Chlorogloeopsis sp. ULAP01: one gene and its partners. The protein of the gene in region 2 interacts with the protein of the main gene of each other region in a pairwise test. Links are inferred from orthologs where the notes say so. Each region holds a gene or a part of one and is shown on either strand. Other genes may lie near its edges.

What was found.
Region 1: the proteins of QUB80_RS27500 (region 2) and rplL interact in binary tests that used the Escherichia coli proteins (3 or more experiments, as listed by UniProt). The link is inferred for Chlorogloeopsis sp. ULAP01 from one-to-one orthologs.
Region 3: the proteins of QUB80_RS27500 (region 2) and QUB80_RS25185 interact in binary tests that used the Escherichia coli proteins (3 or more experiments, as listed by UniProt). The link is inferred for Chlorogloeopsis sp. ULAP01 from one-to-one orthologs.

The regions. Positions count from the first base shown.
Region 1 is NZ_JAUDRH010000006.1:295,571-305,838, reverse strand. Bases 576-3,518 are described here. They hold rplL (50S ribosomal protein L7/L12), read right to left. Parts: upstream 2,274-3,518; coding sequence 1,878-2,273; downstream 576-1,877. Other genes in these bases: rplA (50S ribosomal protein L1), read right to left, coding at 3,347-3,518; rplJ (50S ribosomal protein L10), read right to left, coding at 2,453-2,998; QUB80_RS14135 (serine/threonine protein kinase), read left to right, coding at 576-1,816. Outside these bases: more of QUB80_RS14135, read left to right, coding at 11-575; more of rplA, read right to left, coding at 3,519-4,063; rplK (50S ribosomal protein L11), read right to left, coding at 4,192-4,617; transcription termination/antitermination protein NusG, read right to left, coding at 4,624-5,262; preprotein translocase subunit SecE, read right to left, coding at 5,259-5,486; rplS (50S ribosomal protein L19), read right to left, coding at 5,919-6,281; QUB80_RS14090 (glycosyltransferase family 2 protein), read left to right, coding at 6,427-7,398; QUB80_RS14085 (glycosyltransferase), read left to right, coding at 7,874-8,935; QUB80_RS14080 (serine/threonine-protein kinase), read right to left, coding at 9,018-10,268. UniProt on the Escherichia coli protein: The binding site for several of the GTPase factors involved in protein synthesis (IF-2, EF-Tu, EF-G and RF3). Is thus essential for accurate translation.
Region 2 is NZ_JAUDRH010000016.1:92,145-102,627, forward strand. The notes cover bases 4,996-8,153. They hold QUB80_RS27500 (DNA polymerase III subunit alpha), read left to right. Parts: upstream 4,996-5,319; coding sequence 5,320-7,953; downstream 7,954-8,153. Other genes in these bases: QUB80_RS27495 (DUF8692 domain-containing protein), read left to right, coding at 4,996-5,040; QUB80_RS27505 (Uma2 family endonuclease), read right to left, coding at 7,955-8,153. In the rest of the region: QUB80_RS27480 (diflavin flavoprotein), read left to right, coding at 1-851; QUB80_RS27485 (diflavin flavoprotein), read left to right, coding at 994-2,709; QUB80_RS27490 (hypothetical protein), read right to left, coding at 3,548-3,721; more of QUB80_RS27495, read left to right, coding at 3,988-4,995; more of QUB80_RS27505, read right to left, coding at 8,154-8,554; QUB80_RS27510 (slipin family protein), read right to left, coding at 8,774-10,300. UniProt on the Escherichia coli protein: DNA polymerase III is a complex, multichain enzyme responsible for most of the replicative synthesis in bacteria. This DNA polymerase also exhibits 3' to 5' exonuclease activity. The alpha chain is the DNA polymerase catalytic subunit.
Region 3 is NZ_JAUDRH010000014.1:103,657-113,773, forward strand. What follows is about bases 3,124-5,915. They hold QUB80_RS25185 (pyridoxal phosphate-dependent aminotransferase), read right to left. Parts: upstream 5,219-5,915; coding sequence 4,028-5,218; downstream 3,124-4,027. Other genes in these bases: QUB80_RS25180 (cystathionine beta-synthase), read right to left, coding at 3,124-3,916; QUB80_RS25190 (protein tyrosine phosphatase family protein), read left to right, coding at 5,654-5,915. Outside these bases: QUB80_RS25165 (YeeE/YedE family protein), read left to right, coding at 1-555; QUB80_RS25170 (bifunctional diaminohydroxyphosphoribosylaminopyrimidine deaminase/5-amino-6-(5-phosphoribosylamino)uracil reductase RibD), read left to right, coding at 871-1,299; QUB80_RS25175 (cystathionine gamma-synthase), read right to left, coding at 1,399-2,541; more of QUB80_RS25180, read right to left, coding at 2,531-3,123; more of QUB80_RS25190, read left to right, coding at 5,916-6,115; QUB80_RS25195 (hypothetical protein), read right to left, coding at 6,259-6,405; QUB80_RS25200 (sulfite exporter TauE/SafE family protein), read right to left, coding at 6,463-7,245; QUB80_RS25205 (N-acetyltransferase), read right to left, coding at 7,307-7,516; QUB80_RS25210 (HAD family hydrolase), read right to left, coding at 7,504-8,196; QUB80_RS25215 (DMT family transporter), read right to left, coding at 8,232-9,188; QUB80_RS25220 (CmcJ/NvfI family oxidoreductase), read right to left, coding at 9,270-10,117. UniProt on the Escherichia coli protein: Shows aminotransferase activity with methionine and histidine as substrates, and to a lesser extent also with phenylalanine.

The DNA of each region.
Region 1 (10,268 bases), on a different replicon or contig from region 2:
TGAACGGAGCATGACAAAGCTGCTGAACAATCGCTATCAAGTTATCCAGGTACTAGGTGTTGGTGGGTTTAGTGAAACCTTTTTGGCAGAAGATACCCATCTGCCTTCTCGCCGTCGTTGCGTGATTAAACAGCTCAAACCAATCACAAACGATCCAAAAATTTACCCCAAGATTCAGCGGCGATTTGAACGGGAAGCAACCACTTTAGAGTATTTGGGTGAAGGTAGCGAGCAAATTCCCAAGCTCTATGCCTACTTTTCTGAAAATGGACAGTTTTATCTTGTTCAAGAATGGATTAAAGGCCAAACCTTGTCAAGTCTTATTAAAACTCAAAGTTCAGTGGGCGAAACAGCAGTTAGAGAAATTTTATTAAGTTTGCTGCCTGTTTTAGATTACATCCACAGTAAAGGCATCATCCATAGAGATATCAAGCCAGATAATATTATTCTTCGCAACCCTTACGCTTCCAGCATACCTCCTTATCAAAGGGGGGTTAGGGGGGGTGAGCCGGTGCTTATTGATTTTGGTGCAGTGAAGGAAACAATACGTTCAGTAGAGAATTCGCCAGGATACACCACTCAATCGCTGGTTATGGGTACACCAGGATATATGCCAAGCGAACAAGTTGTAGGACGTCCAGTTTACGCTACAGATATTTATAGCTTAGGTTTAACAGCGATTTACTTACTGACTGGCAAACATCCACGGGAACTAAAAACCAACCCGCAAACGGGTGAAATACTTTGGCAACATCATGCTCCTGGAGTATCGCCGCAGTTGGCAATGATACTTAACCGGGCAATTAAACCCCAAGCTAGCGATCGCTACACTACGGCAAGCAAAATGCTAGATGCTTTGCAGTCTTATTCCCCTCCTACACCAAAGACAACAATTGCAATTCAACCCATTGTCACCTCGCTCCCTACTTTTAGTGCCGCATCTCAGGAAACTCAGCTATTGCCTTCCAATCAAAACGCTCCTGTTACCCTCACCTATTCCATTCCTAGAAAGTGGCAAAAGCCGACTTGGATTGTTGGCAGTTTGGTTGTTGCTAGCTTGATTGGTACGCTTGCGATCGTTAATATCACCCGCAAGCCAGAGTCTGCCCACTCACCAATATTACCCACTCCCACACCGCTTTCAACAGATCTATCTCCTGCGCCAGAATCCCCGGCTCCTACTTCTGAGGAAGCCAATCCACCAGTAAATTCGCAATCACCACCAAAACAACAGCAATCTAATCCTGTACCTTCTGTACCTACTCCATCAGAGCCTGAAGATACTGCTGAGTTTCCAGTTGCATCAGCGCCACCAGCTACAGTTTCTCAACCACAAAACAACGTACCTCGCAATCAATCATCTCGCACTATCGGCACGCAAAAAGTTCCAGGATTTTCTGTGGGTACGCAAAGAAGTACTGTAGAAGCTGCCCTTGGTAAACCAAGCCAAGATTCAAGAGGTATTTGGCGCAATACTCGTGCTGTCAGTTATATATTAGTGCCAAATCGCATTCACCTTGGCTACTTATTTGACCGTAATTCTGGCAGGATTCGTCAAACAGAGGTAGCTTTTGCTCAATCTATAGACTTTCAAGTTATGCTAACAACTTTGGAGGGAATGTTAGGGCGTCAAGTCACAGAAGAAATTAGGCAAGGATTGCTACAAGTGCGACAACGGCGATTGGATAATTTTCGTTTTGCGATCGGCTCCCTAAAAGGCCAAATTGTACGTCAAGAGTGCGGCTTGATTTACATCAGCGTATGGGATTCAGACTTACATGATTTTGTCAACCCTGCCGATGCAAGAAAGTGTTGATTTAAAAAAGGAGCCTCAGTTAGGCTCCTGTCAAATCTTCCAAAACAGAGACAAATATTGACTATTTCACACTCACCTTAGCGCCAGCTTCTTCAATGCGCTTCTTAGCATCTTCGGCAGCTTCCTTAGCAATAGCTTCCTTAACAGGCTTAGGTGCCGATTCTACCAAATCTTTTGCTTCTTTGAGACCCAAACCGGTTATTTCCCGTACAACCTTGAGTACAGCAATCTTCTTATCGGCTGGAACAGATTCAAGAATTACATCAAACTCGGTTTTCTCTTCTACTGCTTCAGCAGGTGCAGCAGCAGCACCAGGAGCAGCCATCATCATCATGCCACCAGCAGGTGCAGCAGCACTAACACCAAAGGCTTCTTCAATTTGCTTTACTAACTCAGCTGCTTCTAGCAAACTTAGGGTTTTCAATTTTTCCAAAATTTCATCAGTTGCTGCGGACATTGATATAACTCCTGTAATGTGAATTTGTTGATTGTTTGTAGTTGTTAATTGCTAATTGTTAATTGTTGATTGCAATTAGCCCTTCGGGTTCAGCAGGTGCTACGACGCGCTTAACCCGACGCCAGGTACTACAACGCGCTTAACCCGCGCAACGCTGCTTCACCATTAGCTATTAGCTATTAACCACTAACTTCTTCGCCGCCTTTGTCTTTGTCGGCATATGCTTGTAAAGCACGAGCCAGCGAACTGGGAACCTCGTTGACTCCAACGGCAATCTTTGTTGCCAAAGCATTGATTGCTCCAGCAATTTGCGCCATAAGTTGCTCTTTGGAAGGTAAATCACCCAGCGCTTTGACATCTGGTTCTTTGAGCAGACGCCCTTCCATAACGCCGCCACGAAGTTCTGTCTTCTTGGTAGCTTTCTGGAAATCTTGGTAAGCCTTAATTGCAGCAGAGAAATCCTCTTTTACTAACAAAAAGGCGGAAGAACCCTTGAGCAATTCCGACATCGGTTGCCATTTTTCATCTTCTTCGATGGCAATACCCATCAGAGTATTCTTTGTTACCTTACAAACAGTGCCAGTTGGTCGCAAGCGCCTGCGCAAATCGGTAATTTCAGCAACCGTTAGCCCCTGGTAGTCGATTACCAGTGCTAATTGTGACTCACCCAAAGTTTCTTTGAGTTCACTCACGATCGCTTTTTTGTTTTCTATGGTTCTACCCATTCTTGTTTCACCTCCTTGGAAGGAATTTGTTAATTGCTAATTGTTCATTGCGATTTACTATTAGCCATTAACAATTAGCAATTAGCCAGTAGCGAAAACAATAAACCCCAGCTGCTAAAGCCGGGGTTTAACTTGAGGGGCGAATTTTATACGCCTGATTCCTAGTGCCAGAATGCCTACACCTTCAATAGGTAAAACCTCAAGCAATTGGAATACAAACCTCGGCAGGATATTAAGCCAATGGCACCTGCTGTCTCCGGCTTTGGTTATTTAGTTGTGTCCGTTGCCATTTGTCATTAGTCATTTGTTTTTTGCCAATGACTAATGACCATTGACTAATGACTAAATTTACGCTGCTTCAGTTAATTTCAAATCGCGCAGGGCGTTGATATCAACTTTGATTGATGGCCCCATTGTGGCAGACACATATACTGTGCGCCAATAACGGCCTTTGGCTCCTGAAGGACGGTTGCGGTCGATAGTTTCTTGCAACGCCTTTAAGTTTACCAGTAAATCTTCTGGCGAGAAGGATGCCTTACCAAACATAACATGCACAATACCTGTGCGATCGGCACGAAATTCTAGTTTACCAGCTTTGAACTCAGCGATCGCACTTGCGATGTCAAATGTTACTGTTCCACCCTTTGGCGATGGCATCAAGCCACGAGGGCCAAGTAATTTACCAAGCTTTGCTACTTGCGGCATCACATCCGGTGTGGCAATCAGCTTGTCAAAATCCATCCTGCCCTTTTGAATTTCGTCAATCAGTTCTTCTGAACCGACAACATCAGCACCTGCGTTAGTTGCTTCTGTTACCTTTTCCCCTCTTGCAATCACTGCCACCCGTACTTCTTGTCCTGTACCTTTGGGCAGTACTACTGTTGTTCGCAGTTGTTGGTCTGTATACTTTGGATCAATTCCTAGCCGAATGTGTGCTTCAGCTGCTTCGGGAAACTTTGCTGTTGCTGTCTCTTTTAAAAGATTTAAAGCATCGATAGGAGCATACTCCCTATCTTCAACTTTTTCTAATAGCGCCTGCAAACGACACGATACTTTCTTTGCCATTTCTCTCTCCTGGGGTATTTAACGAGGTAAATTCTCTCCCCCGAAAATTTTTGGATTTTGGATTTTAGATTTTGTCATTTGTCCTTTGCCATTGTCTTTCCTAATGACTAATGACCAATGACCATTAACTAATCTGTCACGGTTACGCCCATATTCTTGGCAGTGCCTGCAATAATTTTCATTGCCGCATCAATATCATTGGCATTGAGATCGGGCAATTTAGTTTGAGCAATTTGCCGTAGTTGTTCCTGTGTAATTGACCCAACTTTTCTTTTGTTAGGTTCACTAGAACCTTTGTCGATTTTTGCCGCTTTAGTAATCAACACCGATGCCGGAGGTGTTTTGAGTACAAATGTGAAACTCCGATCTTCATAAACCGAAATTTCTACAGGTATCACCGTCCCAGCTTGATCTGCTGTTTTGGCGTTGTACTCCTTACAAAACATCATGATGTTAACGCCGTGCTGACCCAAGGCAGGGCCGACTGGCGGTGCTGGGTTGGCTTTCCCAGCGTTAAGGGCCAGTTTAATGACCGCTACTACTTTTTTCGCCATTTCTAATTAACTCTGTTTCTGAACCTGATTAAATTCCAATTCTACAGGTGTATCTCGTCCAAAAATCGAAAGTAAAGCTTTGAGCTTGCTTCGTTCTGGACTAACTTCTATCACCTCGCCTTCAAAGTCCTTAAATGGGCCAGAAAGCACGACTATCTTATCACCAGTCGCCATGTCAATTTTGACAATTGGCTCTTGTTCGCTAGTCTGTTTGAAGATTCGTTCTACTTCTGCATGACCTAGCGGCACTGGTTTGACGTGACCGCGGCCTTTACCACCGCCACGCTTTTGCTCTGCTCCCACAAAATTAATTACATGGGAGGTATTCCGTACTACCTGCCAGGAGTCATCATCCATCACCATTCTGACTAGTACATAGCCAGGGAAGACTTTCTCTTCTGTATGTTGACGACTACCATCTTTACGGATTTTTACTGCTGGTGTGTGCGGAATTTCTACCTGAAGAATTTTATCAGCTACATCAAACGACTGGATGCGCTGTTCTAAGTTAGTCTTCACACGTTTTTCACAACCAGAGGCTACTTGTACGGCATACCAGCGAGCTTCATGCTCTGCTGCCATACGTTCTTGTGTTTCCTCTGACTGCACAAGAAAATTGTGTTCTTCGTCTGTTGCAGAAGTCATCCGAATACCTGTTGTGCTGCCCAAGTAAAAAATTTATCAACCAAAAAAAGCACAGATGCCGATAGGGATACCATCAGCAAGACAGCTGCTGATTCGCTCACTAACTGTCTGCGACTGGGCCAAACAACTTTTTCAAATTCTTCTTTCAGTCCTTGAAAGAAGTTGCCTAAGCTAAACCCATTGCTAGTAGTTTCTTGGATTTCTGCTTCGTTTTTCTTGGCCACGGTACTTTTACTCCCCCCCATAGCTGATACAGCCATTAAATGCTAATTTTCATTTAATTTCTATAGGCGATCGCAACTTTATTTCTGAACTTTAAATAATTGCTTGAAAAAAAGCTGCAAATAAAACAATTATACCCGAAATCAAAAGTGCTGGTTGCTTGTCTTTTCAACCACTATTGCACTCGATTCGGGTTTTTCGTTTACAGCGCGCCCTGGAGGACTTGAACCCCCGACATCAGGTTTTGGAGACCTGCGTTCTACCAACTGAACTAAGAGCGCACACGCTGTCTTTGATTCAGTTATTGCATCAGACTTTTTCTAGTTTAACCCAATTTGGCGTTTTTTGTTAACTTTATTTTTGACTTCGGGAGACAAATTAGCGGCTGATGCCGCTGTTTGTGTGAATCTTTGTCCCATACTCTACATTATCGATTACAAAGCACGGTCAAAGCGCTGCTTAATCCGAGTAGCCTTGCCAACACGATTGCGTAGATAGTAAAGTTTAGCACGCCGAACTTTACCACGACGTACTACTTTGATGCTGTCTATGCGAGGAGAATGAACCAAAAATACCCGCTCAACACCAATGCCTTGAAATACACGGCGAACTGTAATGGTTTCATTAATTCCGCCATTACGCATGGCAATTACAACTCCTTCGTAGGGCTGTACACGGTATTTGTCTCCTTCTTTAATTTTGACACCCACTTTAACTGTGTCGCCCACATATATATTGGGCAGATTTGATTTTAGCTGTTCCGCTTCAATAGAGCGGATTATTTCTTGAGCGTTCATAGTCTACAGAAAAACTCACAATCATCCATAATAAATCTTCAACCCTATATCAGTCTAGTGGATTAAACTGATGACGTTTTCACCTGTTGTGTCATCAAATTAAGAAAATGTGATGTCACAAAAGTGTGCCATAGGTAGAAAACGTATGAAATTTAGCATAGTGATTACAACTTACAACCGTTTGGATTTGCTGAAAAGAGCGATAGACTCTGCTTTGAGGCAAACTATTCCCTGTGAAGTGGTTGTGGCTGATGACTGTTCCTCAGATGGCACCCAAGAGTACTTAAGTTATTGTAGAGAAAAATTTTTAGAGAGTGGAAACTTTCGCTTTGTGTACCATCGTAATCAGGTTAACTCTGGGCATGCAGCAACTGTGAATGCGGGTGTTCTTAAGTCCAGTGGTGATTGGATTAAGTTTTTGGATGATGACGACTACTTAGCTCCCAATTGTCTGGAGGAAATGGCACGAGCGATCGCACTTCGTCCCCAAGCTGTGATCGCATCTTGTATGGCTGCTCAAATTAATGAACATGAAGTTGAACTTAGCCGTACACCACAATTAGGTGCCGGGTTAGCTTTTTACACTCCACAAGCAGATATTCATTACGGTATGCTGCTCGAACTTCTTCCATTTGGTACACCTGTACAGGTAGCTTGTCGTCGTGATGTCTTCTTAAAAACAGGCGGTTGGGATTCTCAACTTGATACCAATTGTGATGATATTGATTCTTGGATTAATATTGCTAAGTTTGGTGATGCAATTTTTATTAATCAATGCCTTACTTACCGAACTATATGGCAAGGTGCTTGCAATCATAAGTTCTCTTTGTCTCGGCGCCTAAAGACTAATTCTGTGATGAAGGAGAAGATTTACTCTTTGGTTAGCGAAAAGCACTATGCTCACATTCCTGCTCTTAAAGATATTCAAAATTATTTGAAATTGCATTGGTTGCTCGTAGCTTTAAAACAGAAAAATCTTCAGAGCTTTAACAGTATAATTTTTTCTGCTATTCCTGCAATCTTTTCTTGGCAAGCCTGGAGTCTTTTGTTTCATGCTCTATTGAACCGCCGAAATTTCAGCAGCACTCAAATTCAAAAATATGTATTAATTAAATGATTCAACGGGAAAATGCACAATTTAAAACACATTCATCAAAATTACCATGCAAAGCAATTTAGGGATTAAGTATAGAATTTTTTTGCTTTCATATTATAGCTCTCCGACTTCTTTAAGAAGTCAGAGAGCTAATTTTCTAGTTTTGTTTTCTATTTTTTCTGGGAATGCTACACTCTGATTTACATATTTTTATTTTTTATATTCTAAAAATAGCAGCTACATATTTACTTGATATTAGCTCTAGTTTGATTAAATTTATATAAAGCTAAACTCTTATCATCAATTAATATTAAGGTATTCATATATAAAGCTATAGCAGTCCTATCTAATTTATAAAAAGATGCTGGAACTAACTAACCACATAGACGCGAAGCGCCTTTCCGCATGGTAGTACACAAACTACACAAAGAAGGAAGAGTTTTATCAATGATTTAGGATTGCTATATATTAATTTCTTAGATTCATCTCAAATATTATGCGAATAATACATATATTGAATCACATTCAAGAAATTGGTAACGGCATTGTAAATGTAACTGTAGACCTTGCTTGTTTGCAGGCAAAAAGCGGTTTTGAGGTAGCAGTTATTTCAGGAGGGGGAGAATACGAAGCCTTACTAACAAGTTTTGGTGTTAAGCACTACCAACTCGATCAAAGTAGGAAGCCAATTAATATTATTAAAGCGGCTGTAGGATATCGGTCAATTATACAAGAGTTTCAACCGAATATAGTCCATGCCCACATGATGACAGGAGTTGTGCTAGCAGGTTTACTCAGAAATAAAGGTGGATACGGTTTAGTTGCCACGGTACATAACGAATTTCAACGAGCCAGCATACTAATGGGACTTGCCGATAGAGTAGTTGCTGTGAGTACAGCAGTTGCCGAGTCTATGGCACGGCGTGGTATTCATCAAGAAAAGTTGCGGGTGATATGCAACGGTACTCTCGGTAGTCCCCGCAGTCGTCCGTTACAAGAGTATCAACCTTTACCATTACAACGTCCCGCGATCGCCACTGTGGCAGGGATGTATCAGCGTAAGGGTATAACTGAGTTAATTGCAGCTTTTGGACAAATTGCCTCAGATTTTCCTGAAGCCCATTTGTATCTTATTGGAAATGGTCCTGATCGCCACTTATTTGAAACACAGGCAAGTCAAACTGCCTTCACCTCCCGCATTCATTTTGAAGGCTTTCAAGCTGAACCTCAACGCTATTTGCTAGCTTGTGACATATTCGTGTTAGCATCTCACCGTGAACCCTTCGGTCTTGTACTTTCAGAAGCACGTGAAGCTAGTTGTGCTATTATTGCCACTCAAGTCGATGGCATACCGGAAGCTTTAGACAATGGAAAAGCTGGCATTTTAATACCAGCAAAAGATAGTAAAGCTTTGGCTGCCGCCTTAGTAAATTTATTGAGTAATTCAGAAGCTCTAAATGAGTGGAAAATAAAGGCGCATCAAAACTTAGAGTGGTTAGATGTTACTCGCGTTCATCAGGAAAATCTAGCGGTGTATTTAGAGTTAGTGAAAAAATGACTGTTAATGGTTAATAGCTAATAATTAACAACTAACCACTACTTGTACAAACGCTTCGGTTCATCCCGTCTTTACTAACTACTTAAAGATTTAAAGGAGCCGAAGCATTAAGCTTGTAACTACCAATAACTTGGTTAATAGCTGGTAAAAGCTTTTCGTATTGCTCGCTAGGTACAACATAGGAGTCAATCGAAACTTTATTGCCTTGATGTTTAATAAAGCTATTAACTGTTAGCCTTCCTGAAAAACCTTGAGTTTGAGTTGTATACCTCCAAGTAATTCTGACACTATTGTCGGATTGGCGTACAGGTTGATTCATCGTCAAGTTTGTTTGGGAAGCAGCAAAATTGTTGATGAAATTTTTTAACATAGTAGTCAACTGCTCCTGATCTAGCTCGCGTTCTACAATGAAAACGTTAACCTGAACTAGAGCATTTTTAGTGTTGTCCAGCCAATATATAATTACTTCATTTGCATTACTATTATCTTTGAGAGTCCATCCTTGAGGAATATCAATTGAGAATAGACCTGTCTTGTAGGTGTACGTATCAAGGTTGCTAATTTCAACTTCCTCAAATATGCCTGTTTCAGTTGTTGAGTTTGAAGAACTAGGAGGATCTGATTGGCTAGGAGTAGGGTTAGGACTAGAGTTCGATTGGTTCAAGCTTGAGTTGTTAGTATTAGAAGAATTGTCTTCTTCTGGAAGATTGGCACCAATAAAAGCTAAAAGTATAAATAAAGCTGCAAAGCTTGAGTAAACAATAATTGCTGCTTTTGCCCAAGCTCTTTGATGGGCTTTAAAATCTTGTACGCTTCGCCACTGTCTACTTCTCCAAGCCCACACATTTCCTTTTGCACCTAGAATAAAAGGCATTGGTAAGCCGAGATAGGGTATCCAGGAAATTAAACCAATCCAGACTTGGTTAGTTAGACACCACAAAGGCGATATGAGAAATGCTCCCCAATTCCAACCTTGAATTTCGAGCGGTACAGAAACAGAGGTATTAAATGTACCGCCTCCACCTACCCACATCGAGTCAGAATTTATTGGTGTACCCGGCGAGACGTACTGAGGAGGATTACTGCTTGCTGACGAATTCGACCTAGAATTTGTAGGTGTACTAGGTGAAATATATTGAGGTGGGTTACCACCAGAATTTACAACTGTAGGCGGTGGAGAATAGTATTTACCAGAGTTGTATTGGAAAGAAGGTACTGTAGGAGCAACATAATCAGCAGCAGGAGACTGCAAAGCGTCAATCATTTCTCTGGCTGTGGCATAGCGAGCCTCTGGCGAAGGGGCTATACTAACACCTGGGTTATAAGCGATCGC
Region 2 (10,483 bases):
CTGGTATCGGTGTGGAAATGATGGATTTGACTAATGGGGAGATTCAAGAAATCCAAGAACTAGCGAGTAGATCATCTGGCATTGTGATCGGTATGCCTCCAACGGCAAATGTTGCGGCTCAAGCTGCAATCAGTGCGCTATTGGGCGTTACCAAAGAAAAGCAAGTGATTGGATTTTTTGAATGTTATGGCGGCGATGATGAACCAATCGATCCGCTACGCAGAAGATTTGTTGACTTCGGTGTCAAAGAAGCCTTCCCTGCAATTCGCATCAAAGAAACACCCACCCCAGCCACATACCAATTGTGTGAAGAAGCGGGTACTGATTTGGGACAATTGCTAGTCCGCGAGCGCAACATTAAGCAAATTAAATCCATCGACGTTAATTTGGAAAAAGCCTTAGGCAGGATTAGCAGTGGACTTTACATTATTACCGCCAAAAAGAATGAAGTCAAAGGAGCGATGCTTGCTTCATGGGTAGCACAAGCCAGCATCCAACCTTTAGGATTTACAATCGCCGTTGCCAAAGATCGTGCGATTGACTCATTGTTACAAGTCGGCGATAAGTTTGTCCTTAATGTTTTAGAAGAAGGAAATTACCACGAGCTGAAGAAACATTTCCTCAAGCGTTTACTTCCTGGAAGCGATCGCTTTGCCGGAGTGAAAACTCAAACAGCTAAAAACGGTGCTCCAATTCTCACAGACGCTCTTGCTTATATGGAATGCGAAGTCAAGAGCAGCATGGAATGTAGTGACCACTGGATTTTATACTGCAACGTCACTGATGGTCGAGTTGCCAAAGCCGACGGCTTGACAGCTGTTCGCCATCGCAAGGTAGGTAACTACTACTAAAGCTAATTCCAGTCATTCGTGTTGGTTGACGCGGGGACACGGGGACACGGGGAATATTTTTGATAATTTCTCCGCGTCACCGCGTCTTACCCTCCCCGCGTCTTTCTTTATAACTATTTCGCCCTCTCCTCACACAAAGCCTATGAATAATCCCAATCCTCGTGACGTGCAGGTTTTACCAATCGCCACAAATACGACTGTACTCAGAGCGCGTAGTTGGACACGTCTGCGCTTTGAAATTGAATACGCACTTGCTAGAGGTACTACCTCGAATTGCTACTTAATCAAAGCTGATAAAACTGCTATTATCGACCCGCCGCCGGAAACTTTTACTCAAATTTACCTAGATGCATTGCGACAATGTCTCAATGATTGGGAAGGATTGGATTATGTAATCTTAGGTCATTTTAATCCTAACCGTGTCGCTACCCTCAAAGGGCTTTTAGATTTAATTCCAAAACTCACTTTTGTTTGCTCAGTTCCCTGCGCTGCCAATTTACGTGCTACTTTTCCTAACCGTGAGTTGAAAATTATCACGATGCGGGGGAAAGAAACTCTGGATTTGGGACAAGGCCATGTTTTAAAATTTATTCCTATTCCTAGTCCACGATGGCCGACAGGACTTTGTACTTACGACGAGCAAACCCAAATACTTTACTCTAATAAATTATTTGGCGCGCATTTGTGTGGCGATGAAGTTTTTGATGAAGACTGGGATTTGTTGAAGGAAGATCAGCGCTACTACTTTGACTGCTTGATGGCTCCTCATGCAACTCAGGTACAAGCAGCTCTGGAGAAAATATCAGAAGTGCCGGTGAGAATGTATGCTCCTGCTCATGGGCCATTAATTCGTTATGGCTTGTTAGAGCTTACTAAAGCCTATGAGATATGGAGCCGATCGCAAACTGATCGTGAGATTAGGGTTGCCTTACTTTATGCTTCAGCTTACGGCAATACGGCAACTCTCGCCCAAGCTTTTGCTTTAGGACTCACCAAAGGAGGAGTAGCTTTAGAGACGATCAACTGCGAATTTGCCGAACCTGATGAAATTCGCGCTGCCATTGAAAAGTGCGATGGCTTTATCATGGGTTCTCCCACGATCGGTGGTAATGCGCCTACTCCCATCCACACAGCCCTTGGTATTGTTCTATCCGTTGGTGATAACACTAAACTAGCTGGTGTCTTTGGTTCCTATGGTTGGAGTGGAGAAGCATTTGACTTAATAGAAGGAAAGCTCAAAGATGCTGGTTTTAAGTTTGGGTTTGAAACCTTAAAGGCAAGGTTTAAACCTACAGACGTTACTCTAAAAGAGTGTGAAGAAATGGGTACAGACTTTGCCCAAACACTCAAAAAAGCTAAAAAACAGCGAATGCCTCAACCAGCTGCTACTCCTGTTGAGCAGGCGATCGGCAGGATAGTTGGTTCAGTTTGCGTTGTCACTGCCAAGCTTGGTGATATCTGTACCGGAATGCTTGGTGCTTGGGTATCACAAGCCACTTTTAATCCTCCAGGTATTACGGTTGCGATCGCTAAAGATCGGGCAGTTGAGTCTCTAATGTATCCAGGAGGTAAGTTTGTTCTAAATATCCTGGGTGAAGAGAATTATCAAGATTACATGAAACACTTCCGTAAATCTTTTGCCCCAGGAGAAAATAGATTTGCAAGTTTTCCCACAGCAGTTGCAGATAACAGCTGTACAATTCTCACCGATGCTCTAGCATATCTTGAATGTTCGGTCAACAAACGTATGGAATGTGGTGACCATTGGGTTGTATATGCGATTGTTGACAATGGAAAATTACTCAAACCAGAAGGCATTACTGCTGTCCATCATCGCAAAGCGGGTAATCACTATTAATTATTACCTTAAGTCATGTCGCCTTGCTGGTATGATGTAGAGACTGAGAAAAATTTTACTTAATCGAAAAAGTTAAATATTCCCTCAAGCCCACAAAAGTGGGTTTTTTTATCATGAATTACGTAGTAACAAGTGTTGATTTTACTGATTTGGTAACTAAGCTTGCGAACTTTGTTTGATAGTAATTTTACTGGCTCTTAAAATCGCGATCGCTCTACAAAGTATAAGCACTTTTTCGTATAATTTGGAGATTGATCCTATTTAACTATTTGAAATTCCGGATTAAATTTCCTAAACAAGAATAATCAGTCAGTTCATTTAATTTTTCTATTCTTTGGTATGTTATATTCTATGCTTTTTTCGAGTTTTATACATTTAAATAGTTACTTAAAATACCGATAAAAAGATAATATAAAATATTGAGCAAGAGAGTTGCTCAATTTTCCGCAATTGCCCTAAGGACAATTGAATATATATTGTGTACGGTTTAACTAGGGAATCAGTAACAGGCACCTTGAATATCAGATGCCGTCTACTGCTACGACAGTTTTATAGTTTTTCATGCTCTTATGACTCCAAAACACACCAAAATCAGATTTCCTCTCTGGCAGTATCTGAACCAGCCCCTTTTTAGTAGTGATACTAAATTAGTATTAGATCCTCGTCGCTTCGCATATCTTTACAGGATTGAACTTCTTAAAAGGTGCTGGACTAAGGAATGTGACGCAAAAGGGCCTTTTTAAAACTAAATAGTCGCAATTTAAAATTGACGATTTCAGTTGCACAACATTAATGCCCCTAGTACAAACTGTGGGGCGTTAATCAAAAATTTTAAATTTTATAAACCTGTAGCGTTGGCAAAGGCATCAATATATTTAACCTCGTCCAGAGAACGAGGTTTTTTGCTGTAGAGCACAGCACTCACAGTTATATCTCCCATCAGATTAACTGCTGAGTGAGATTGAGATGCAATCCCAGTTTTGAGCCACAAATAATGCAGACATGGCTTCATACAGAGTACGCAATAAACTGTGTATAAAATTTTGCAGATTTAAACTAATTTTTAAATTTTTTCTTTAATCGTCTTAACATATTTATTATAAATATTACGCAATAATACGTGTAGTTTATAAAGTTTTTATACAAAAAATTTACATTTAACCTTTATATCATTTTTATTTACTTTTTAATAACCTTCTGTTAACCTAATTTTTATGTATTTTAACAAAATGGTTAGCAATCGGCTTAAATACAACATTTAAGAATAATATATCAATCATGACTAAGATAGAGAGTAGACAAGACAAGCAAAAATTTCTAGGAAAGTGTTTAGTTAAGGCAGGATTGTTAACACCAGACCAATTAAAAACGGCACTTAGTGAACAAGTTTCATCTGGCAGAAAGTTACAAGAAATTCTCACAATGCGTGGCTGGGTTGAGCAGCAAACTATAGATTTTTTTATGGAAAATTTGGTATTTACCAACCTATTAATACCCAAGGAAAAACAGTTGTCTCAAAATCGAGATAATAGGCAAGATAACAATTTTTTAGAACAAACTAAAAGTAGATATGTTGATTCAGTAAATAGTGGTTTAACATTGCAGAAAGTTTTATTGTGTCTCTCTCCTAAAAACACCTTGCGATTGCTGCTTTTGTTGATAATATTTCTTTGCACAATTAGTTTTGCTGGACAGTTTTCTTTATACTTCCTACCTGACTATCCTTTGAGGGATTTATTAATATATTTATTTAATGTCGATCAAGAGAGAAATTTTCCTAGCCTGTATTCAGCGATTGCTTTGTTATTTTGTTCTATTCTTCTGTTTTTAATCACCTCTGCCAAAAAAATAGCTGGTGAAGCCCATATCTCTCACTGGAGAGCATTAACAATTATTTTTGTATGTTTGTCTATAGATGAACTTATGAGCTTTCATGAACTTCTGATTGCGCCAACGCAAAAGTTATTCAATACTAGTGGCTTTCTTTACTTTGCTTGGGTGATACCTGGTGCTATATTCGTACTCATGTTCCTATTAGCGTTTTTAAAATTTATCACTGCTCTTCCCAAAAAAATAAAACGCTTATTTTTAATAGCTGGGACAATCTACATAAGTGGTACTATTGGGATAGAAATGTTGGGTGGCTACCAGGCAAATTTGTATGGTCAGGACAATATAATTTATGCTGTCATCACAACTATTGAAGAGTTTTTAGAGATGCTGGGTATAGTTATTTTTATTTATGCCTTAATGTCGTATATTAGTACACACATTAAAGGTATATCTCTAAATATTATTATTAATCACAATCAGAAAATAGTTAATAATTAAACTACTAATTTGAAACCTATAATGGGTGAAGCAGATGTTAAAGTTATACATCTAAACAGCAATTTATCGCTTGTTCTTTGTTGACTCTATCATCAATACTTTATGAGCAACCACCTCAATCTGCTGTCTGGCAGTCATAGCGAGGTGGTTTGAACTTTGAGATAAAAGTGCGATCGCTTACCTACTATTAGCAAAATTTGCTTGCTAGCATACATAGAGGCTGCACAGCTGTAGTTTAATGGAAAACACTTGTGTTGTTCGCTCATGTAGGGAAAACGTATGTCCTTTGTTCCTTTGCACATTCACAGTGATTACAGCCTGCTGGATGGTGCGAGTCAATTACCAAATTTAGTGGATCGCGCGATCGAGTTGGGCATGAAAGCGATCGCCCTAACGGATCATGGGGTGATGTACGGGGCGATCGAACTAATTAAAATCTGCCGCAGCAAGAATATTAAGCCAATTATCGGCAATGAAATGTATGTGATTAACGGCGATATCACAAAACAAGAGCGCCGTCCGCGTTATCATCAAGTTGTTTTGGCAAAAAATACAAAAGGTTATAAAAATTTAGTAAAATTAACGTCGCTTTCTCACCTCCAAGGTGTGCAAGGCAAAGGTATTTTTTCCCGTCCTTGTATTAATAAAGAATTACTCAAAGAATATCGTGAAGGATTAATAGTTACTAGTGCTTGTTTAGGTGGTGAAGTCCCTCAAGCAATTCTTGCTGGCAAACCAGATATTGCAAGAAGAGTAGCACAGTGGTACAAAGATGTATTTGGTGAAGATTATTATTTAGAAATTCAAGATCACGGCTCTCCAGAAGACCGGATTGTAAATGTAGAAATTATTAAAATTGCACGTGAGTTAGGGATTAAATTTGTCGCTACAAATGATTCTCATTACATTTCTTGTTATGACGTAGAAGCACACGATGCTTTGTTATGTATTCAGACTGGTAAATTAATTATTGAAGATAACCGAATGCGTTATAGCGGCACAGAATATCTGAAATCTGCTGAAGAAATGAAGCAGTTATTTCGCGATCACCTACCAGATGAAGTCATTGAAGAAGCAGTAAGTACAACTTTAGAAGTAGCAGATAAAGTCGAACCTTACAATATTCTGGGTGAACCTCGCATTCCTAATTATCCGATTCCATCAGGACATACAGCAGATACTTACGTCGAAGAAATTGCTTGGCAAGGACTTTTAGAAAGACTGAATCGTAAATCTCGTAACGAAATCGATTCAGTTTACAAAGAAAGACTGGAATACGAATTAAAAATGATTCAGCAAATGGGTTTTTCCACATACTTTTTAGTGGTGTGGGATTATATCAAATTTGCTAGAGATAATGATATACCAGTGGGGCCTGGTCGTGGTTCGGCTGCTGGCTCTTTGGTAGCCTATACGATGGGAATCACCAATATTGATCCGGTACATCATGGCTTACTTTTTGAAAGATTTCTCAATCCAGAACGTAAATCTATGCCTGATATTGATACAGATTTCTGTATTGAAAAACGGGATCAAGTCATTGATTATGTGAATGAAAAATACGGCACAGAAAGAGTAGCCCAAATCATTACTTTTAACCGCATGACTTCCAAGGCGGTATTAAAAGATGTCGCTAGAGTATTAAATATTCCTTACGGGGAAGCAGACAAGATGGCGAAGATGATTCCCGTGTCACGGGGGAAACCAGCGCCGCTCAAAAAGATGATTTCTGATGAAACGCCAGAACCAGAATTTAAAGCAAAATACGATAACGATCCAAAAGTTCGCCATTGGCTAGATATGGCAATTCGCATTGAAGGAACTAACAAAACCTTTGGTGTTCATGCCGCAGGTGTGGTAATTTCTGCTGAACCTTTGGATCAAATTGTACCGCTACAAAGAAATAATGATGGTTCTGTAATTACCCAGTATTTTATGGAAGACTTAGAATTGCTGGGTTTGTTAAAGATGGATTTTCTGGGTTTAAAGAACTTGACAATGATCCAGAAGACTATTGAATTAATTGAAGAAAATCATGGATTTAAAATTGACCCCTATGTAATTACCGCTCAAGAAAGAAAAGCTCAAAAAATATTAGCTAAAGGTGGGGAAAGTGCCAAACTTCCTCATGATGTGAGAAAGACTTATGAACTGTTAGAAGCAGGTGAATTAGAAGGTGTATTTCAGTTAGAATCTTCTGGAATGCGCCAGATAGTGCGTGATTTAAAACCTTCTAATATAGAAGATATTTCTTCAATTTTAGCTCTTTATCGACCTGGGCCTTTAGATGCTGGATTAATTCCAAAATTCATTAACCGCAAGCACGGGCGGGAAAATATTGATTACGAACACACTGTTTTAGAACCAATACTAGATGAGACTTATGGAATTATGGTCTATCAAGAGCAAATTATGAAAATTGCTCAAGATATGGCTGGATATTCTTTAGGGCAAGCTGATTTGCTACGCCGAGCAATGGGTAAAAAGAAAGTTTCGGAGATGCAAAAACAGCGAGAAAAGTTTATCGATGGTGCAGCTAAAAACGGTGTTAAACAACAAATTGCTGAGGATTTATTCGAGCAGATGTTGAAATTTGCTGAATATTGCTTGAGTTACGATACAGCAATTTTGACGGTAGAATATGGTTTTTTAACTATTGGAGAGATTGTAGAAAAAAGTATTGAGTGTACGATTTATACGGTTGATAGTAACGGTTATGTGTACACGCAACCTATAGCTCAGTGGCATAATCGCGGTGAACAAGAGGTGTTTGAATATTCTTTAGAAGATGGTTCGATGATTCGAGCTACTAAAGACCACAAATTTATGACAACTGACGGGCAAATGTTGCCGATTGATGAAATATTTGCACGGGAGTTGGATTTAATGCAAGTCAAGGGATTGCCGGAATAACTTAACTTTGCCGGAGAGTATCTCTATAGGCTTTTACTGCCTGGGTTTGACTAGGTAATTTAACATACTGAGCCAAAATAGATAAATCTAATTCTGGTAAAAATTCACTGCGAGGAATGAGTTCATATCCTTCCTGACGCAACCTATAAACAGAAAACTGATTGTTCTGCCAAAACCAAACTTCAGGTACTCCTAAACCCTGGTAGACAGATAATTTATGAATACCACCACTGGAGAGAACAACTTCGATCGCAATATCAGGAACTTCTTTGAGTTCGCCAAAACAATAACATTCATCCGGTTCTAGCCCCCTGGCTTTGGCTTGTTTGCGAAAGGTAGTGGAACCGTAACCAGTTAAGTCAATGTCTTTTTCTAATGCGTAGATTTCGATTAAACGCGCGATCGCTTTTTTGTTTACCTCATGTTCCGGCGATGGACTCATAATTTCCAGGGTTCCCTCAAGATAAGTCATCCGCAACCCTGGGATATCATCTAAGGTTGCTCGCAAGGTTTCGTATTGTTCCCAACTCACATTATTAAGTATGAGGCGTTGTTCTCCAGTACTTAGACTGCCTAGTTGCTGTACAAGATTGCTCGTCATGGCTGTAATTGATTTGCCGTAGAGATGTTTGTAGGGGATGATTCTATTTTCACGTTTATAAGCTATGAGTGGTAAAATTCACCTCCTCATCTGAAATATCTTGCACGCCTATGCAACAGCCTGAAGGCGGCAGCCCACCACCCTCGTTACCAGGTTCAACCTGGTAACGAGAATTAGAACCTCTGGCTCTTGTTTATCAGCAATAAGGCACAGTTCCTTTTATTGCCGATTAATCCGAATCAATTCCGTCAAAATGCTATCCAAGCTCCCATTCACTTGAATTTTTTCAATCTTCTCTGCAATTCGCTCTAGTACTTCCAATTCTTTCAAACGCAAGGCAACGGGGTTATCCTCCATTACCTTAGCTGTATTCAACATACTGCGAGTAGCAGCAGTTTCTTCACGGCGACGGACTACATTTGCTTGGGCTGCTTTTTCGGCTTCTACTACCTTGCTCAAAATTGTCCTAATCTCACCAGGGAGAATAATATCTTTAACCCCAACCGAATCTACTTCAATTCCATAGTCTGTTGTTTTCTGGTGAATATAATCAAAAATACTCCTATCAATCGCGCCTTTATCCTCCAACAACGCATCTAAAGTTCTTTCACCAACAGCACCACGCAAAGCAAACTGTAGTTCTTTGTATAAGTAGCTAGTAATATCCGATAAACTGTTTTTGGCTGTGAGTGGATCGAGGATGCGGAAGCCAGCAGTTAAGTTTAAGCGCAAAGGCACTTTATCTTTGGAAAGAATATCTTGACCAGATACTTCCATAGTTTGCTGGCGAAGGTCAAATACTTCGGTTTGTAAAGAACGCCTAAACACCCACCAGGCGTGCTTTCCTGGCTGGAGTTGAGTTTGAAACTCTTGATTAACGTACAGCAATCCAATATGCTGCGCGGGTACTTCGCAAATATGCAAACAATAGCGGCTCAAAGCAAGAGCCTCTGGCAAACCCGTAACTAACTCAGCAATCAAGCGAGAGGGCAACTTAGCATCAGTGCTAATGTCAATCACCTCTACTTCCACACCTTGCCAAAATAGCTTGCGACTGCATGGCGGTAGAATGGCGATCGCTTTACCTTGATAGCGGGCGATCGCTACTTGCTGATTCTGTAATTGAACTATCTCGCAGTAAGCCACGACAAACTCAGGGTGCCGCTCAATTAACACATCCTCCAAGGGAAAGTCTGGATTGGGTACAATACGACTGAGAGTTCGGACGGAAACATCTCTATTAACCACCCAGAAAGCATACTCACCTGATTCTAGCGGTCGTACAAAGTCATTCTGCACGTACAGCAAACCAATCTCATACTCCGAGATTTGAAACTTTTTGATTCCACTCAAGGCAATTCCACGTAGTTGCTGTACAAACTCCGTAGGTAATTCCAAGCTTTCATTCAAATTGAAAAGATGAGATTCTACCTCAATAAAACCACGCCAAAAAGCTCGCAGTTGATTTGGTGCAATACTGATCCAATTTTGTCCGAGGCGCAATAAAGCGGCTTGATTGAATGCAGTCCTTACTACCAAGAGATATTGCTGTAACTCCAAACTGTGATTTCGCAGCAACAGTTCCAAGTTCTCTATTTTCGCTTCTGGTTGGTTGAGATCGTAGGTTTTGACTTGCCAATAGCAACCAAAATAAGTGTAAGTCCCAGGTTGCAAAATTTTTTTAAAATCACTACGGTGATATAGAATACCAATTTCGTTAGGTTTGATATAGAAAGTTTTCCACATAGAAATTTGCATAGATAACTTAGGCAGTTGTAGGCGACGCAGAAGGTTTGATAAAGACATTTATATATTTGGCGTGAAGAATTTGTCCCTGTGTTTTTGGAAAGGGCTGGGCATCGTGTATAAGAGACTCCGGCGTTGCCTTTCCTGCCAAAGTCAGAGAAGTAGAACTTACGCACCAGTCAC
Region 3 (10,117 bases), on a different replicon or contig from region 2:
AGTCGAAATCAGTTACAAACCAAGTCAAATAAAGCGCAAATTTTACCTCATCCTACAGAATTTTTGTCTGGGCCTTGGCCATTATTCACAGGAGCTATTGCTTTAGCTACGCTCAACTGGCTAACTCTGATCATTTCAGGAGAGCCTTGGCGAATTACTTGGGGATTTGCCTTATGGGCAGCTAAAATCGCCACTATTTTTGGTTGGAATCCTGATAGTAGCCCCTTTTGGGAGGGAATGTCATTCTCAGATATTGTGGTTACTGATGTTTCCTCTGTAATGAATGTTGGTATTATCTTGGGAGCAGCCTTAGCAGCAGCCTCAGCAGGAAAGCTAGTTGCTAAAACTCAAATTTCTCTTGCAGTAGTAATTGCAACCATTATCGGTGGATTGATGATGGGTTATGGAGCTTTTATTGCCTTTGGTTGTAACGTCAGTGCCTTTTTTAGTGGTATTGCTTCCACCAGTTTACACGGCTGGATTTGGATCATCTGTGCTTTATTAGGAACTGGAGTTGGTATTCGGTTCCGTTCTTTATTGAAATTGGTTAATTGAACTTAAATTATATAGCGTTTCCTAATCTACTGAGGTACTGAGTCATTGCTAATAAAATTGGGCAAACTTCTGCGTAACTCTGCGCTCTCCTCTGCGTTTAAAAATATTGGTTCTGTACCTCACTTAACTGGGAATCGCTATATCTTGCACCTATCGGGATTAAGATTTTTGGCGTTGCATAATTGCGGGATGAATTTAGGATTTGTATGACTCAATAATCAGCGTGTCTCCGCGTCAGCCTCGATCATCCCATTGTTCAGCAACACCAGATTTTTTTATTTCTGTCCATGTTCAACTAGATAAAATATACGAAAAATGAATGAAACATTTATGTTAGCTGCTTTAGCCATAAGCAGAAAAGCTTTGCCAGAATGTTTGCCCAACCCACCAGTAGGTTGTGTCATTGTAGCTACTGAAGAGATAGTGGCAAAAGGATACACGCGATCGCCAGGGAAATATCATGCTGAGGCTGATGCACTGAACCAGATTCAAGGCAAAGCGTTCGACTGCTTGAAAATGTACGTAACTTTGGAACCTTGTTCTTTTTATGGACGGACACCCTCATGTGCTTTAGCTATTGCCGAAGACCCTCGTATAGATGAGATTTATGTATCTTTAGTAGATCCAGATCCTCGCAATCTGGGGAGAGGATTGGACATTCTTAGAAAAGCAGAGAAGGTAGTTCATCTTGGATTATGTACTGATGAGGTTAGTAATTTTCTTAATCAATATCTATTAAAGTAATGAAACAAGAATAGGAAATTTATCCCCCAATTAATAGATATTTGTTCCTATTCTGCATAAAAGAAGAGAGTTAATCAACTCCCAGTCGCATCTACCTTCCTACTTTCCAGACAAGGCTTTTTCCAAATCAGCTTGCAAGTCTAATACATTCTCAATTCCTACAGAAAGACGGATTAGATTATCATTAATTCCCCGCTTATATCGTTCTGCGTCTGGTAAAGAACCATGAGTCATTTTGGCAGGATAACAAAGTAACGACTCTACACCTCCTAAACTTTCTGCTAGTAAAAACAGCTTGAGCCGCGAAGCAAATTTTTCAACCTCTGTAAAACCACCTTTTAATTCCAAACTAATCATTCCTCCAAAGCCAGACATTTGTGCTTTTGCCAATTTATGTTGGGGGTGATTAGGTAAACCTGGATAATAAATTCGCTCGACTTGAGGATGCTCTTCTAAGAATTTAGCTAAAAACAAAGCATTTTTTTCATGTTCTCGCATTCTTACGGCCAGAGTTTTAATTCCTCGCAGTACTAGCCAACTATCAAAGGGGCTGGGAACTGCCCCGATCGCATTTTGATAAAATTTCAGTTCGGTGTATAGTTGCTCGTTGGATGTCACAACTGCACCGCCAATAACATCGCTGTGTCCTCCTAGATATTTAGTAGTACTGTGAACTACAATATCAGCACCTAATTCCAGTGGTCTTTGAAAATAAGGACTGGCAAAGGTGTTATCAACTACTAGAATGATATTGTGTTGACGAGCAATACTTGCTAGTGCAGCAATATCAATAATTTTTAATAATGGATTGGTGGGAGTTTCGATCCAAATTAGTTTGGTATTGGCTTGAATAGCATTTTCAAAGTTATTAATATCATCAATATCTACATAGGTGGTTGTCACGCTCCAATTTTTTACCACCCGTTCTAATAAACGATAAGTACCACCATATAAATCATCACCAGCAACAATATGGTCGCCGCTTTTAAGCAGACTTAACACGGTAGTAGTGGCAGCTAATCCAGAGGCAAATGCTAAACCGAATTTTGCACTTTCAATAGCAGCTAAAGCTTCTTCTAAGGCATTACGGGTAGGATTTCCGGTGCGAGAATATTCATATCCTTTGTGCTGACCTATTGCTTCTTGCTGATATGTAGAAGTCAAATAAATAGGAACAATCACAGCACCAGTTTGTGGCTCTGATTGTTGACCTTCATGAATTGCTTTCGTTTCAAATTCCATTGTTTTCCCTTAATTCGTCTTGGTTTTGACTAATCCAATATCTAATTAAATCGGCTCTGGTAATTAATCCAATGGGGACACTATGCCGCGTAATAATAATTCCTGTAGTCCCCGATAATAGCACTCGATAAGCTTCTGCAATGTCTACTTCTTCATCGAGAATTGGTAGCGGTTTACCCATAACTGCTAAAACTTGCTGGTTAGAAAAATTAATACCATCATGGAGAAATTTCATCAAAGATGCTTCATTGAGGCTACCAACTACATGATTATTATCAATTACAGGTAACTGGGATATATTCAGCTTTTGTAACAGACTTGTAGCTTGGCTCAGAGTATCGCTAGAACTAACAGCAACCAAAGAGGGAAAATCAGTTTTTTGCAGCAGAATTTCACCAATTTTTATAGTTTTTACTGTTTTGCCTTCCCAAAAACCATTTTCCTGCATCCAGGCATCAGAGTAGATTTTATTAATGTAGTTTCTGCCTGTATCTGGTAATAGCACCACGATATACTTTGGCTGTGATAACCTAACTGCATACTTGATTGCGGCGGCTACCACTGTACCACAAGAACCTCCTACCAATAAGCCTTCCTCCCTGGCGAGACGACGTGCCATATTAAAAGACTCTTTATCGCTGACTCGAATCATTTCATCGACTAATTGACGATTAAAAGTCTTAGGAATAAAGTCTTCTCCTATGCCTTCAACCTTATAAGATTTAGGGCTATCTCCTGACAGAATAGAACCTTCTGGATCTGCACCAATAATTACAATATTTGGGTTTTGTTCTTTGAGATATTTGGCAACTCCTGAAATTGTGCCACCTGTCCCCATACCTGCAACAAAAACTTCAACTTTACCTTGACTATCTGACCAGATTTCTGGGCCAGTAGTTAAGTAATGAGCTAAAGGATTATTCGGGTTTTCAAATTGATTTGGTCTGTAGGCTCCTGGGATTTCTTTAGCAAGTCTTTCTGCTACACCGTTATAACTTTCTGGTGAGTCAGGTGCTACAGATGTGGGAGTAACTACTACTTCTGCGCCATAAGCTTTGAGCAGGTTAATTTTATCCTGGCTCATCTTATCGGGCATGACAAAAATACACCGATATTTTTTGACTGCGGCAATTAGTGCCAGTCCTACACCAGTATTACCTGCGGTAGCTTCAATAATAGTTCCTCCCGGCTGTAATTGACCTGTTTTTTCTGCTTCTTCTATCATTGCCAGGGCAATTCTATCTTTGGTACTTCCACCAGGATTCAGATATTCTACTTTGGCATAAATAGTAGATTGAATATTTTCGGTTACTCTATTGAGTCTGACTAATGGAGTTTTACCAATTGCTTGCAAGATATTTTCGTGAGTAGCCATATTTACTCCTCGTCAGTGATGAGAAATGTGGTGTTATTGGTGTTTCATGATGATGTATTCAGAGATGTTGACATTAACCACAGCAGACACAGAAAAGATATAGAAATTGGCTTATGATGTGGGTTTTAGGTTTGGCTGTAGTTTGAGCAACCTCTCACCTGCTGCTTGTAGTGTTTCAGGTTGTTTGCTAAAGCAAAAGCGGATGAATGAATGCCCTTTCTCTGATTGGCTGAAAAAGCTGGAACCGGGAACTACAGCAACACCAATTTCCTTAATTAAATAGTTAGTGAATTCAATATCAGTTTTGTAGCCAAATTTAGAAATATCGGCAAAGACGTAGTAAGCCCCTTTGGGAACAAAATAGGGAATACCAACCCGATCCAAAATTTGTAAAATGCTGTCTCTTTTGAGATGATAAAGTCTAGCTAGTTCTTCATAATAGGATGGTGGTAGTTGCATGGCAGCGACTCCGGCTCTTTGTAAGGGTGCGGGCGCACCAACGGTTAGGAAGTCGTGGACTTTTCTAATAGCTCCTGTCAATTCGGGTTTTGCCAAAATGTAGCCAACTCGCCATCCAGTAACACTATATGTTTTGGAAAGACCATTGATGGTAATGGTACGTTCTTCCATCCCAGGAAGGGTGGCTAGGGCAATATGTTGAGTACCATCATAAAGAATGTGTTCGTAAATTTCATCTGTAAATGCTAAAACATCCCACTTCTGACAAAGTTCGGCAACAAGGGTAAGTTCTTCACGGGTAAAGACTTTGCCTGTGGGATTGTGTGGGGTATTGATAATGATAGCTTTGGTATTGGCATTGAAAGCTTGACGCAACTGGGCTTGATCAAATGTCCAGTCAGGAGGATGCAGTGTGACATAGCGGGGTGTAGCACCAGCTAGAATTGCATCGGGGCCATAATTTTCATAATATGGTTCAAATACAATCACTTCATCACCTGGATCGATGGTTGCTAGCATGACAGCAGCCATTGCTTCTGTAGAGCCACAGGTAACAGTGATTTGTGTTTCTGGGTTAATGTTTAAACCTAAATACCAACGAACTTTGTTAGCGATCGCTTCTCGAAATGGGCGATCGCCCCAAGTAATTGCATATTGATTAACATCCGCCTCAATTGCCTCATAGGCTGCTTGTTTCAACTCCTGCGGACAGGGAAAATCGGGAAAGCCTTGAGCTAAATTCACTGCACCATATTGCGCTGCCACCCGTGTCATTTCTCGAATCACAGATTCTTTGAACTGCTTTGCCTTCGCTGATATTTTTTGGCGCTGAATCTCTCTCATCTGCCTTCTCCGTGTATTGTTACGTGGAAATCGTTCAAATACATCATTTTTATAGACTTACCGTAGTATACTCAATTCCCACAATTAGAAGAAATGATTAGCATGATTAGTTTGGGTATTCGCCAAATCGAGTCCGCTCTCTCATGCCTCAGCGCTTACCACTACCAATTTGGTATTGATTAACAATATAAGGAAAATATAAATATCAGTAATTACATTGGTAAAACGTATAATTATTTATTAAATACACTAAGTTTATAGACAAAGCGTATATTATAATAAAAGCAAAAAATAATTGCATAAACTAGCAAAATCAGAAGCAAACAAACAATATTTTCTGATGTTTGGCAGATTTTGCTATGCAAGTCTAAATAGCTGCTCAATTCTTGCGAAGCAAGCATTTACCATCTGGATAAAAAGACAAAAGGAGTCGATGTGATCAACAGTATACGGATTAACGAAAATTTAACGACTACAGGACAAGTCATAGCACAACAACTTGAGCAAGCTAGTCAAGAAGGTTTTAAGTCAGTTTTGAATTTGCGATCGCCTGATGAACTAGGATTCTTCCGAGATGAGCAACAGGTAGCTAAATCATTCGGACTAAATTACGTCAATGTACCTCTAAAGCTTGAAGATTTGAGCGAAGAGTTAATTACTAAAATTCTCAAGACATTAGAAGAACTTCCTAAACCAGCTGTGGTGCATTGTGCAGCAGCTATGCGCTCCACAGGAATTGCATTATTAAGTATTGCCACAAAAGAAGGATTGACACCAGAACAAACCCTAGCAAAAGCTCGGAATTTAGGCTTTAGTTTTTTTGAACATACTGGTATTAGTCCGCAACTAAAAACATTGTTTGTAGACTATATAAATAAACACGCTAAGGTAGCTTAATTACTCAAATACAACTGATGAGTGGGACACACAACAGTAGAGACACGATGAATCGCGTCTCTACTCGGTGAAATTGGTATCAAAAAAATTCCTATTGCCCAGCCAAACAAATCGCAACCTCGTATCCTTTGGCGGTGGGAGAATCAATCAAGTCCAATTGCGTACCACAATAATCTTAAACTTACCAGGTTGAGGATAAAATCAGTCACTTGTTCAGATATTCCAGGTGGAAGTCCCCGTGTAGCATCGTAAATATTAGATACACGATCAAATGAAATTGTTGAAGTCATATTTTTCCCCTTTGTGAATAGTTAATTGGTAAATAATGAGTTTCCAGCCTCTATTCCTTAGCCACGTACAAAAAAGTAGATAGTCATACTAAAAGCAACAACTATGACAAATCTGCGAATTAAATGAGGTTCAAGTTTACGCGCATAGTTGGCAGTTAAATAACCACCCAAAGAGCCACCTACTGCCATCAAAATTGCCTGCTGCCAAGCAATTACATCTGCAAAAATAAACGGAATAATAGCAATGCCATTAATACAACTGCCTAAAAAGGTTTTAAAGGCATTCATTGTATGAATACTTTTAATGCCTAAGAATGATAAAGTTGCCAGCATTAAAATTCCTAAACCTGCGCCAAAAAAACCACCATAAATTGCGATCGCTAGTTGTGCCAAAACTAAATTCAATAAAGGTACCGAATCAGATGTTGCTTTCTGACTTTGAATTTGTAACCATCTTTTGAAAGAATTGCTAAAAGTAAATACAAGGGTTGCCAATAATAATAAATATGGAATCAGTCTTCTAAATATATCTGGCGAAGTATACAACAAAGCTACAGAGCCTATAAAACCACCCATGAGACTAATACCACACAATAGCAAGAAAACTTGGCGTTGAATACCCAAATCTTTACGGTAGGCTCCTGCACTAGCTAAAGCAGCTACCCAAATAGCTGTATTGTTTGTTGCATTCGCGATGACAGGCGGAACACCTATAAAAATCAGTGCAGGAAAAGTGAGGAAACTGCCACCACCTGCTACAGCATTAAGTCCACCCGCTAAGAAAGCAGTGCTGAATAAAAGTAAACTATGGAAAATTGTTACAGGGTGTGAATCAATCATGTTCACCAGATGAAAAATATTTGGGTGAGGCTAAGGAAAAAATAACGAAAGATGAGTGTGATTATGGATTGAATGTATAAATAAAGTTGGCAACGGTTTCACGTTCAATCCAGCCTTGTTTACGATAAAATTCCCGTTGATAGGATTCTCGCTCTTTGTGGTTCAGCAACATGAGTACTGAACATTCTCGGATTTTTGCTTCTAAGATGACAGTTGCTAAAAGACTTTTACCAATACCCATCTGATTGTTTTGCTTTTCTAATTTTTGCATTTAACATGAGTCTCTAGTCTCAGTTCATAGCCATCAATAAGTAATCTGGCAATTTCATCTGGAGTATGGACAATCAAATCAGCACCGTTTTTCTTTAACTCTTCCTCAGTTCCGTAACCGTAGGTGACACCCATTGCAGTAATGCTATTGCGTTTAGCTCCGATTATGTCGTGCGAGCGATCGCCTACCATCACCACAGCTGCAGGAGAAAGCTGTTCTGTTACTAAGATGTGATGAATCAACTCAGATTTTACACTCCGGCTTCCGTCAAGTTCACTACCGTAAACACCATCGAAAAATGACGACAAGCCAAAATGTTCAACGATCCGAGTGGCATAAATATGTGGTTTAGAAGTCGCAACAAAGATTCTATAACCAGCAAAACAAATAGCATCTAAAGTTTCTAAAATCTGAGGATAAAGAGAGTTTTCAAATAATCCTATCGTGGCAAAGCGACTGCGATAAAGTGAAATTGCCTGTGCCAAAACTGTGTCATCTGAAGTATTCAATAGCAGCGAAAAACTATCTTTAATTGGAGGGCCAATACACCAATGTAATTCATCAGCATCAGGTGATTTTTGACCAAGTTCAGATAGAGCAAACCGAATACAGCGAGTAATACCAAGCTTGGGATCTGTCAAAGTTCCATCTAAATCAAAAAGGATAGCAGAAGCAGACATATGTCATAATTTTTAATTCATACTTTAGAAGACTTTTATAAATTACTACGCCTACGTATAAAGCCTTCTCCACTCAGCAGCGCGATACCTAATGTGACAATACCAATTCCCAAGCTTTGAATCACGTTTAAAGTTTCGCTAATTGTTGCCCATGCAACTAGCGCCGTCAATGCTGGACTGCTAGAACCGATAATTGACGCAGTAGTTGCACCAATCATCCGAATTCCCAGATTATTCAAAGTGTGTCCAATAAAACTGACTACTCCCGAAAAAATACTACCAATCCACAGAGGTGTCCAATCAAGTTGAGTACTGGGAAACGGCCAAAACAATAAGCACACACCGGAAAGCAATAGAGTAGAGGCAAAACTAATCCAGGTGAAGGGAACTGGATGAAATTTTTCCAAACATTTTTGGGCAATGATGTTATAGAAGGCATAAACAATCCCAGCACCAACGCTAGCAAAAATGCCAATCATAATTTCATTAGTGCCGAAGATAGCAGAAGATTGGGGAATAGTTAAAACACCACCCACCAGAATAATCCCCATCACCAGCCAACGGAAAAGCGTAGGGCGATCGCCAAAAAATCTCCAAGCAAGTAGCGCCGTAAAAACGGGATAGGTAAAGAATAGAGTCATAGCAATTCCAGTAGGAATTAAGCCAATCGCAATGTAGAGTGAGGCAATATATACAAACATCAGCACTCCACAACCCAATGCTTGGATCAAAACATCAGTGCGTTTGCGGCTGAACAACTCTCGAAATTCTTTTAGGGCAGATGGATATAGCTTGAATGTTAGAGATGCCATCAGTGGAACCACAAACAGCATTCGCATAAACATCAGCAAGAATGAATTCTGCAAATCTGGTTTAACGTATCCACCAAGTAAAAATAAACCCAGTACGAGATGTTCTGAAAATAAAACTCGCACAGTAACGTTATGAAATGCCAAGACAAAGGAGGACAGAAGAACCGTCAGAATACCCAACTCGCCACAAAGGTTTCTTGAGACCTGAAAATATTGCTTTGCACTCTATATTGTAAAAACTCAGCGTACCTTTGCGCTTACTCAGCGTGCCTTTGCGTTTAAAAAATTTCGATTTTCACCGTAAAAAACAAACGTCCGCAACTCAATACTCTCCCGTGGAGGCGCATCTAGCGGACTAGTTGGATCGTCAAACGCAGTATGGGCTGCAAAACGTGCGTATCCTGTTGCAGAATCGAAACACTTAATCAATAGTGCCTCCTCTCTGTGCATTTGCGGAAAGTAAAACCATTGATGTTCTGAATTATACGTGACTGCGTATGTCTCGCCGATGCGATCGCGGTACACGAGATCGCCAGCCACAAGATCCTTTGACGCAATACTTTGTGCATCACACACTGCTAATGGCGACTCTTGGATTGGTTTAGCGATCGCTCGCCAAACATTAACTATGGCAAAGCGCTGTTGCAATAGTGTATCAATTTCAGCATCATCTATTCCTCGCGCTGCTAATTCCAAACGGGCGCGAGTATAGCCAGATTTGGCAGTGAAGTCATTGTGTACGCGCCTGACAGGTTCTTTAATACTATTCTCACCTGGCTTTGACTGACTGGCATTACGGAGAGTGTGATCGAATATCACTACCTTCGTTGCACCTGTCACCTCTTGTAATAATTGCTCGGCTTCTGGGTAGTAGACGCGGCGTAATTCCTCTTCATCGTAGAAGTCGCGGACACTGGTACGATGTCGAGTAAACGCAAAACCTTCCCTATCTAACAAGATGTTCTCTGAGATAGAACGAGCATTGTAAATTGGCAACTTGTACGTCTGATAAGTTCCATTGCTGCGAGGAATCCCTGCGGGTGGTTCGTAGGTGTAGTTAACAGGTTTTTCTGCCATTGGGATCAGGTAAGTGAGGTTAGCCTCCACAT